Regions from separate parts of the Streptomyces sp. NPDC005485 genome, predicted to be linked through region 1. Evidence: riboswitches for the same ligand, from Rfam matches in the RefSeq annotation. Region 1 holds a riboswitch; each other region holds the start of a gene.

What was found. A riboswitch is a leader RNA that binds a small molecule or an ion and turns the genes downstream of it on or off. The one in region 1 is predicted to bind cyclic di-AMP.
Region 2: it holds a riboswitch for cyclic di-AMP, as region 1 does, so the genes downstream of both, ABZS97_RS00580 (NlpC/P60 family protein) here and ABZS97_RS11720 (C40 family peptidase) in region 1, are expected to answer to the same signal.
Region 3: it holds a riboswitch for cyclic di-AMP, as region 1 does, so the genes downstream of both, ABZS97_RS10840 (M23 family metallopeptidase) here and ABZS97_RS11720 (C40 family peptidase) in region 1, are expected to answer to the same signal.

What each region holds. Positions count from the first base shown of each region.
Region 1 is NZ_JBEXDZ010000026.1:2,757-6,021, forward strand. It holds gene ABZS97_RS11705 (LysR family transcriptional regulator) at 1-28, opposite strand, end outside; gene ABZS97_RS11710 (LysE family translocator) at 121-738, shown strand; gene ABZS97_RS11715 (DUF6328 family protein) at 677-1,210, opposite strand; gene ABZS97_RS11720 (C40 family peptidase) at 1,290-1,763, opposite strand; cyclic di-AMP (ydaO/yuaA leader) riboswitch at 1,766-1,931, opposite strand; gene ABZS97_RS11725 (hypothetical protein) at 2,300-2,608, opposite strand; gene ABZS97_RS11730 (ATP-dependent Clp protease proteolytic subunit) at 2,616-3,251, opposite strand.
Region 2 is NZ_JBEXDZ010000001.1:117,873-121,137, forward strand. It holds gene ABZS97_RS00575 (tellurite resistance/C4-dicarboxylate transporter family protein) at 1-642, opposite strand, end outside; gene ABZS97_RS00580 (NlpC/P60 family protein) at 765-1,952, opposite strand; cyclic di-AMP (ydaO/yuaA leader) riboswitch at 1,960-2,131, opposite strand; gene pcrA (DNA helicase PcrA) at 2,497-3,265, shown strand, end outside.
Region 3 is NZ_JBEXDZ010000023.1:18,273-21,537, reverse strand. It holds gene ABZS97_RS10845 (pitrilysin family protein) at 1-905, shown strand, start outside; cyclic di-AMP (ydaO/yuaA leader) riboswitch at 1,152-1,312, shown strand; gene ABZS97_RS10840 (M23 family metallopeptidase) at 1,325-2,089, shown strand; gene ABZS97_RS10835 (GntR family transcriptional regulator) at 2,297-2,992, shown strand; gene ABZS97_RS10830 (HPr family phosphocarrier protein) at 3,217-3,265, opposite strand, start outside.

The DNA of each region.
Region 1 (3,265 bases):
GCGCTGCCAGCCGCGTCGGGTCGTACACGCCCCACCCTCCTGGGCCTAAAGAATCGCTTAAGGAAAACCCAGGATATTCGACATACCTGCTGAAGGCCCGGCGCGGGCAGGCTGGTGCGCATGGACGGACAGCTCATCGCCTTCACCGCAGTGGCCGCGGGCATGGTCGCCATGCCGGGCGCGGACTTCACCGTCGTCGTACGCAACGCCCTGGTCTCGCGCCGGGCGGGGGTCGCGTGTGCGCTCGGGGTCGCGGGCGGGCTGCTGCTGCACACGGCCCTCGCGGTGGCCGGCGTCGCGGCGGTCCTTACGGCGGTGCCCGCGCTGTTCCGCACGCTCCAACTGCTCGGTGGCGCCTACGTGCTGTACCTCGGCGTACGGACGCTGGGGGCGCTGCGGCGGCCGCTCGCGGCGCCGGGCGACGAGGCGGGGTCCGGCGCGCGCCCGCTGCGGCAGGGCTTCGTCACCAACGCGCTCAACCCGAAGGCGCCCATCACCTTCCTGAGCCTGCTGCCGCAGTTCGTTCCGGCGGGCAGTCCCGCGCTGCCCCGGACCCTGCTGCTGGCGCTGATCGTGGTCGCCCTCGCCCTGGTCTGGTTTCCGGCGGTCGCGCTGCTCGTGGACCGGCTCGGCCGGTGGCTGCGGCGGCCGAGGGCCGCGCGGGCCGTGGAGGCCGTCACCGGGAGCGCGCTGACCGTTCTCGGTGTGGTGCTTCTGGCTGAGGGTCTTCGTTCCTGAGGCTGCGTTGCACCAGGAGGGGGAGCAGGCGCCACAGTGCCAGGCAGACGCCCAGGGTGGCGGCCCCCGCCGCGATACCTGCGCCGCGACTGAGGGTCACGTCCACGACCAGCAGTACCGACCCGGTGAACGCCAGCATCAGCACGGTCAGGCCGGCTGTGGCCAGCTGGGAGGAGACCCGCACGATCCGGGGCTTGGCGTTCTGCTGGAACAGCGAACGGTGCAGTGCGGCGGGCGCGGTGAACAGGGCCGCGGCCAGCACCGCGAGCAGCAGCGTGGTGACGTACGTGGCGCGCTGGAAGGAGTCCAGCGACGGGAAGCGCTGGGTGAAGGCCAGGGTCAGCAGGAACGCGAAGAGGATCTGCACCCCGGTCTGGGTGACGCGCAGCTCCTGGAGCAGCTCGCCGAAGTTCCGGTCGGCGCGCTCCAGAGGTGTCTCGTTGCGTTCGCTGTGGTGCGGTAGGTCGGCCATGAACGAACGAGTATCCGTTCCGGACCGGGTCACGCCCCGACGGGGTGACGGCGTCCTTGCCGTCACCCCGCCGGGCAGGTCAGCTGACCCGGCCGTACCAGACGCTCCTGGTCCAGATCTTCTCGAGCCTCACGACGGTTCCCGTCTTCGGGGAGTGCCAGATCTTTCCCTTCCCGGCGTAGATGCCGACGTGGTACACGTTCCGGCCCGAGTGGAAGAACACCAGGTCCCCGGCCTTGCGGCCGGACGCGGAGACATGGTGGGTCTTGTTGTACTGCCCCGCGGCCGTACGAGGCAGGTTCTTGCCCGCCTTCTTGTACGAGTAGAGCGTGAGCCCGGAGCAGTCGAAGCGGCGTGGCCCCGTGGCGCCCCACTGGTACGGGGAGCCCTTCTTGGAGGCCGCTACCTGGAGTGCCCTCGTAGCCGTCGTCGCGGCCGCTGCGTCGGAGGCGATGCCTGGGACCACGATGCTGCCGCCCACGGCGGCGATGGTGAGAGCCGAGGCCGTACCGGCCCGGGTCAGCAGCGACGGAACACGATTGAGCGCAGTCATGCGCAACCCTTCGTCAGCCGCCTGTGAAGGATGACCTGTCGGATTCGGGCTGGCGAAGTTGCCCGGCCGCGTACTGCGGCTTCACCCCAAGGACCGCCCGGATCTCTCCGGCGGCCCGTCTAGCTGGGTCCTCCACTCCTGCCGATGCACATCTGTCGACCGGTCATCCGGGCGGCGGCAGGACTCGGCGTCCGCCCGGACCGCCCCGCCGCTGTGGCGGGGGCTTGTCGTCGGAAGGGATCTTGACGCACGCATGGCGAAAAATCCGAGTGGAATCAGCGATTTGTGGGGTTACTCACCACTCACCCGTTCGGGTGGACACCCCCTTGTTCGAAGGGGTGTCGAGGGGGTCGACGAGGCTCGTACCAGCACCGGAACGCTTCATTCCGCCCCCGATGCAGGCGCGTTGCGCAACATTTCCGGGCCTTCGGAGCGACGGGTGCCTACGCCGTTCGGGGGTACACCATCTGGTCCGTTTGAACCGCGTCCCGGACGCGTCGCCGCCCCGGTGCGAGCAGTGGCCCGGTGCCGATGCGTCAACTGTCCGCCCCCGGCGGCAGGGTGACGCGGGCCGCCCGCCGCTCCCCGTCGAGGACTCGCAACGCCTGCGCCAGCGTCGGGGCGTGCACCTCGCTCTCGCCGCGTTGGTGCATCAGCGTGAGTGCGTCGCGCAACGCCGTCGCCTTGCCGACGAGGGCCTGGGCGGCACGCAGTCCGCGATAGGTGTCCCCGGGCCGGGCCGGGTTGATACGGCCGAGCAGGTCGACCACATCGAGGTAACGGTCGATCAACTCGGCCTCCGCGCGCGTGAGCGCGGGCAGCGGAGGCAGCTCGGGCGGAAGCATCAGCGGGTCACCTCGCGCCCGGCGCGGTGCGCTCGGCTTTGCGGCTCGGGATGATCGCGTCCACCAGCCCGTACGCGAGCGCCGCCGGCGCGTCCAGGATCTTGTCGCGCTCGATGTCGGCGGCGACCTGCTCCGCGCTCTGCCCGGTGTGCCGTACGAGCATCTCCTCCAGCTTGCGCCGGGTGCGCATCAACTCCTCGGCCTGGATGGCCAGATCGCTCGCCTGCCCCTGGACCGGCTCGGGGAACGAGGGCTGATGGATCATCACGCGGGCACCCGGCAGCGCGAACCGCTTGCCCGGGGTGCCGCCCGCCAGCAGAACGGCGGCGGCCGAGGCGGCCTGCCCCAGACAGATGGTCTCCACCTCGCAGGTGACGAACTGCATCGTGTCGTAGACGGCCGTCATCGCACTGAACGAGCCGCCGGGGGAGTTGATGTACAGACAGATGTCCTGGTCCGGGGCCAGATATTCGAGGTGCATGAACTGTGCCATCACGTCGTTCGCCGACGTGTCGTCAATAGGCGTCCCCAGGAACACGATCCGCTCGTCGAGCAGCTTCGAGTACGGATCCAGGGTCCGGTGCCCCGCACTCGTGCGCTCCGTGAATTCGGGCAGGACGTAGCGGGCGGACGGTTCGTTCATGGCTGGCGCCTCCT
Region 2 (3,265 bases), on a different contig from region 1:
GTGGTGCGCGGTCACGAGCTTCGCCCCGGCCAGCGCCGAGATGGCGAGCGCACCGCCCGCCACCCACTGGTCCCCGGCCCCGGTGGCCACCTGCCGGATGTCGAAGCGGAGCAACGCCACCCCGTAGAGGACGATCCCGAGCCAGAACAGCGCCAGCGCGGCATGCGCGAGCCACTCCACGCCCACCAGCGCGGCCAGCACGGAGCCCAGCACGGCGAGCCCCTGGGTGGCCACACAGCCGAGGAACACCGCTCCGGGCATACGGCGCCCCCAGTGCCGTACGACCACGATCAGCAGCCCCGGCCAGAGCAGGGCCGCCAGCGCGAGCAGAGCCTCTGCGAGGCCCAGCCACCCGAGGGCGGACAGCCGGGTGCCGAGCACGGTGGTCGCGGCGATGGCGGTGAGTGCGCCCGGCGTGCACGCCTCCGCCACCCAGCGCGCCCGGTCCCGTACGAGCCGCACCCCGAAGTCCGCGCCGAGCGCGAGCCACGCGATGACCGCCAGGACCAGGGCGATACGGGACAGGGTCTCGTAGCCGGTCAGGGACAGCCCGACGGAGACGATGCCGGTGGCCATGACGGCGGCCCCGGCGGCGGGCGGACGCTCCGCCCACCACGCGCGGAGCTGGGAGATGCCTGACATGCGCCCGATGCTAGGGATCTTCGCGCGGCTTGCCGTGCTGCACGCGCGCGTGGAGGACGAAAAACGCATACGGCACGAAAAAGGGGGTCCACGCGCGCGTGGACCCCCTCCCTACGGTGCGTTCACGCCGGTCGCACCACGCTGTGGATGATCGAGGAGCCGGCGTAGTAGACGGACTCCTCGCGGACGTACGCGCCCGGCTTCGGGGCGTGGATCATCATCCCGTTGCCTATGTAGAGGCCGACGTGGCTGATGTCGTCGTAGAAGAAGATCAGGTCGCCGGGTTGCGCGTTGGAGAGGGAGACCGTCGTGCCCGCGTTGACCTGGTCGTAGGTGGTGCGCGGGAGGTCGACGCCGGCCGCCTTCCAGGCGGCCGCGGTGAGCCCGGAGCAGTCGTACGAGTCGGGGCCGGTGGCGCCCCACACATACGGCTTGCCGACCTGGGCGCGGGCGAAGGTGAGCGCCTTGGCGGCCTTCGTGGCGTACGAGGAGTCGCCCGTGGAGGTGCCGGTGCCCGTGCTTCCCGAACTCGAGGAGTCCGAGGTGCCGGAGCCGGACTGCTGCTGAGCGGCTGCCTCCGCCTCCTGGCGCTGCTTCGCCTCGGCGGCCTGCTGGGCCGCCAGCTCCGCCGCCTTGCGCCGGGCCTCTGCTTCCTTCTTCTTCTCGATCGCCGCGAGCCGCGCCTTCTCCTCGGCGGTCAGCTTCGAGAGCATCTCGCGCGCTTCGGAGAGCTTCTTCTGGACGTCGGCCTTCGACGACTTCAGCGACTTCTGCGACTCGGTCAGCGTCTCCAGGCTCTTGGAGGCCTCCTGGCGCTTCTTCGCCGTCTCGGACTGCTCGGTGACGTAGTCGTCGACGGCGGTCTTCTGACGGCTGGTCAGCCGGCTCATCAGCTGGGTCTGGTCGAAGTAGTCCTGCGGGTCGTCGGCCAGCAGCAGGGTCGCGGTGCCGGGGGCGGCGGCGCCGGTCCGGTACTGCGCGGCGGCGAAAGAACCCAGCTCCTCGCGCGCGGAGTTGAGCTTGTCGGTGCGCTGGGCGACGTCGTCGAGAAGGGTGTCGACCTGCTTGCGCTGCTTGGTGGTCTTCTCCTTGGCGGTGTTGTACTTCTCGGTCGCCGTCTCCGCCTGGTGGTAGAGGTCGTCGACCTTCTTCTGCACTTCTTCGAGGCTCGGCCTGGGCTCGGCCGAGGGCGCGGCGTTCGCCGTCTGGGAGAGCAGGGCCACGGAGGTGAGGGCCGCTGTTGCCAGGGCGGGAGTCCGCATGCCCGCTACGCGCGTTGCAGCAGGACGCGGCTTTTTGTGCGACGCCAAGGGAGGCGACTCCTTCCGTCATCCGCCTACCGGGTTAGCTGTCGGGTTCGGGCGGGTGCTCCGGAAGGTTTGCCCTACGGTCCTTGCCCCGAAAGGCGGTTGGACCGATTCACCCCAGGTTCGGTGGGTCCCCGGTTCCGGCTGCCGCGTGGGCACACCGAATTCGGCGGAGGCCGCACGGCCCGGCGACGTTCGCCGGAGAGGGTCGAGCGGTCTGCCCGGCACGCTAGCCAACTCGTGTGGTCCCTGTGAAGGTTGATGTTCGATATGCCCGATACATTTTCGTGACCTTGGCCTCAACCGCCGCTTCCGTGACCGTCCGTGGTGACTCGTGACCCCATGCAGTGGTCTTCAAGGGGCATTCCCGCCCGGCCGGTGGCTGACCGTAACCGTACGGTTCTTGATCGTCCTGGACGATTCCTGACGGCGAAGGAGTGCCGAGTGGCCGGTTCTGGAAGATCATCGGCTTCCGGAGCCCTCGCGGGACAGGGAAATCCCGGGGCGGCGGTCTGTTGTCAGTGCGGCGGCCTAGACTCGGAGAGCGATGAGCAGCCTCTTTGACGACAGCTTCCTGGCGGACCTCAAGCCCTCAGGGGCTCACGAGGAAGAGCCCCCGCCGCCGCCCGAGGACGGGGCGGCCGAGCCGCTTCCGGACGACCTGTTCGGCGGCCGTTTCGACGTGCCCCCGGACCGCGACGCCTACTACCGCGACGGAGCCCCGCGCCCCGCCGTGGAGGCGGCCGCGCTCCTGGACGGGCTGAACGAGAACCAGCGGGCGGCCGTGGTGCACTCCGGCGCCCCCCTGCTCATCGTGGCCGGCGCCGGCTCCGGCAAGACCCGGGTGCTCACGCACCGGATCGCCTATCTGCTGGCCGAGCGCCATGTGCACCCCGGGCAGATCCTCGCCATCACCTTCACCAACAAGGCCGCGGGCGAGATGAAGGAGCGCGTCGAGCAGCTGGTCGGCCCGCGCGCCAACGCGATGTGGGTCATGACCTTCCACAGCGCGTGCGTGCGCATCCTGCGCCGCGAGTCGAAGCGGCTCGGCTTCACGTCGTCGTTCTCGATCTACGACGCCGCCGACAGCAAGCGTCTGATGGCCCTGGTCTGCCGCGACCTGGACCTCGACCCGAAGCGCTTCCCGCCGAAGTCGTTCAGCGCCAAGATCTCCAACCTGAAGAACGAGCTGATCGACGAGGAGGACTTCGCCGCCCAGGCCTCCGACGGCTTCGAGAAGACCCTCGCCCAGGCGTACGTGCTCTACCAGTCGCGGCTGCGCGAGGCGAACGCGCTGGACTTCGACGACCTGATCA
Region 3 (3,265 bases), on a different contig from region 1:
CCGCCAGGGAACTCTCCAAGGAGCTGTTCCCGGCGACCGCACGCATGTCGCGCCCGCGCCAGGGCACCGAGGAGACCGTCCAGAGCATCGACTCGGCGGCCGTACGCGCCTTCTACGAGAGGCACGTACGCCCCGCCACGGCCACCGCCGTGGTCGTCGGCGACCTCACGGGCACGGACCTCGACGCGCTGCTCGCGGAAACCCTCGGCTCCTGGACCGGCTCGTCCGCCGAGCCGCGTCCCGTACCGCCGGTGACCGCCGACGACACCGGCCGCGTGATCATCGTGGACCGCCCGGGTGCCGTCCAGACGCAGCTGCTGATCGGCCGCATCGGCGCCGACAGGCACGATCGCGTCTGGCCCGCCCAGGTGCTCGGCACGTACTGCCTCGGCGGCACCCTCACCTCCCGACTGGACCGCGTCCTGCGGGAGGAAAAGGGATACACCTACGGTGTACGGGCGTTCGGTCAGGTGCTGCGCTCCGCAGCCGACGGCACGGGCGCCGCGATGCTGGCCATCAGTGGCTCCGTCGACACGCCCAACACCGGTCCCGCGCTCGACGACCTCTGGAAGGTGCTGCGCACCCTCGCGGCCGAAGGCCTGACGGATGCCGAGCGGGACGTCGCCGTACAGAACCTGGTGGGCGTCGCGCCCCTCAAGTTCGAGACCGCGGCGGCGGTCGCGGGCACGCTCGCCGACCAGGTCGAGCAGTTCCTGCCGGACGACTTCCAGGCCACGCTGTACCAGCAGCTCGCCGCGACGGGCACCGTGGAGGCCACCGCGGCCGCCGTGAACGCCTTCCCGGTGGACCGCCTGGTGACCGTCCTGGTCGGCGACGCCGCGCAGATCAAGGAGCCCGTCAAGGCCCTCGGCATCGGCGAAGTGAGCGTCGTACCCGCGGAGTAGAGGCCGCATCCCGCAGTGTCGGAAGCGGGAGGGAACCGGGCATAACGGCGTGACCCTTTGGGGGCTCGGGCGGCGAAAGCGTCGCCTGAGCCCCCATTGTCCGTATTGATGGGGAGTTGATGGGGAGGTTGCCTGTCTGCCCTGTGGCATGCGCTACAAAAGGCGTGATCCGTTTGTCGATTGAAAGACGCCCCCTTTAGCGTCGGTCCGGCTGTTCGTCAGGCAGTGCGCCGCGTCCGCGGCACCGGACAGTCATCGCCGAGTCCCCGTACGGCGCGAGCCAGGGGAGCCGGGGACCCATACGTAGTCCCTGGGGTGAATCGGACGCCCTTCCCGAAGGGGGTCCGTAGGAGACCTTCCTGCTCCGAACCCGTCAGCTAACCCGGTAGGCGAGAAGGAAGGAAAGGACCAGCCACTTCATGGCGTTCACCCGCGCCACCGGGAAGCACCGTCGCCCGAGCCGTGTGAAGCGCACGACCACGCATGCCGTGGGCGTCGCCGCACTCACCACCACCGGTGTCATCGGCACCCTGGCCGCCCCTGCCTTCGCCGCGGAGACCTCCGTCGAGGACACCGGACTGACAAAGGCCATCACCATCGGCGACTCGCTCGCCGACCAGATCGACGCACAGGCCGCGGCCCAGCAGCACGCCGCCGACGAGGCGGCCGCGCTGAAGAAGGCCCAGGAGGCCGCGAAGAAGCGTGCCGCCGAGAAGGCCGAGGAGGAGCGCGTGGCCAAGGCCCGCGCCGCCCGGGCCGCCGAGCGCAAGCGCCTGAACACCTTCGTCCTGCCGATCGGCGGCTCGTACATCTCGACCGGCTACAAGACCGGCGGCAGCCTGTGGTCCTCCGGCAGCCACACGGGCGTCGACTTCCACGCCGCGTCCGGCACGTCCGTCCACGCCGTCGGCTCCGGCACCGTCGTCGAGGCCGGCTGGGGCGGCGCCTACGGCAACAACGTGGTCATCAAGATGAACGACGGCACGTACACCCAGTACGGCCACCTGTCGTCCATCGGCGTCTCCGTGGGCCAGACGGTCACCCCGGGTGCGCAGATAGGCCTCTCGGGTGCCACCGGCAACACCACCGGACCGCACCTCCACTTCGAGGCCCGCACGACCCCGGAGTACGGCTCGGACATCGACCCCGTCGCCTACCTCCGCTCGCACGGAGTGAACGTCTGACGACCCGCTTCACCGCTTCTCCGCACTTCGCACCGCTTCCGAAGCCCCGGCTCACCGAGCCGGGGCTTCGTCGCTTCGAACGGCCGTCTGTCCAAAAAATATCCATGGATTCCGGGCTCCCGTCGGAAATTCCCGCCGTCTGCAATAGAGTCACTGAACAAGCGTCAATCGATGGCGTTTCGCGGGGATTAAAGCGGAGGTCCGGTCATGCGTATTCCGGCGCACTCGGTATGCACGGCGATCCGTGACGACATCGTCGCGGGTGTCTACGAGCGAGGCGGCCGGCTCACCGAGGAACTCCTCGCGCGTCGCTACGGAGTCTCGCGCGTTCCCGTCCGCGAGGCCCTGCGCACCCTGGAGGCCGAGGGGTTCGTCGTCACCCGCCGACACGCGGGCGCGTGCGTCGCGGAGCCCACCGAGCAGGAGGCCTCCGACCTGCTGGAGATGCGCATGCTCCTTGAGCCGCTCGGTGCCGCCCGGGCCGCGCAGCGGCGCACCGAGGCCCACCTCAAGGTGCTGCGAGGCCTGGTCAGGCTGGGCCAGGAGCGGGCAAGGAGGGGGCACAGCGAGGATCTGCGCTCCCTGGGCGGCTGGTTCCACGAGACGCTCGCGCAGGCCTCCGGAAGCCCCGCGCTGACCTCCACGCTGGCCCAGCTGCGGCACAAGATCGCCTGGATGTACGCGGTCGAGGCGCAGGCCTCCCCCGCGGACTCCTGGGCCGAGCACGGCGCCATCGTGGACGCCGTGGCGCGCGGTGACAGCGAGCGCGCCCGGACGATCACGGCGCTGCACACGGAACGCGCCACGGCCGTGCACCGGCTCCGCTTTCCCGGTGCGGGAGATCGCCCGGACCGTGTGAGGACTTCGCAACCTCCCGTAAACATGACGGGTCTGCGTCATTAACAGGAGCGCCGTATACAAAGAGGGATATTCGGCGGTGCACTATTTCCGCTGCCCTTATTCCAGTGCGCCCGGAATTCCGTGCGCGCTATTTCCGTGCTGCGGTATGTGCGCGCGGGATGGTGCCGGATATTCCGTCGTGCGTGCGTATCACCGTGCCTGAAAAACGACGAAGCCGCGCCACCCGGAAGGGGTGACGCGGCCGCGTCGTACGGTGTCCGATTCGCTCAGACGGTCTCGGGAAGCTCCTCGAGCCCCTCGGCGACCAGCTTCGCC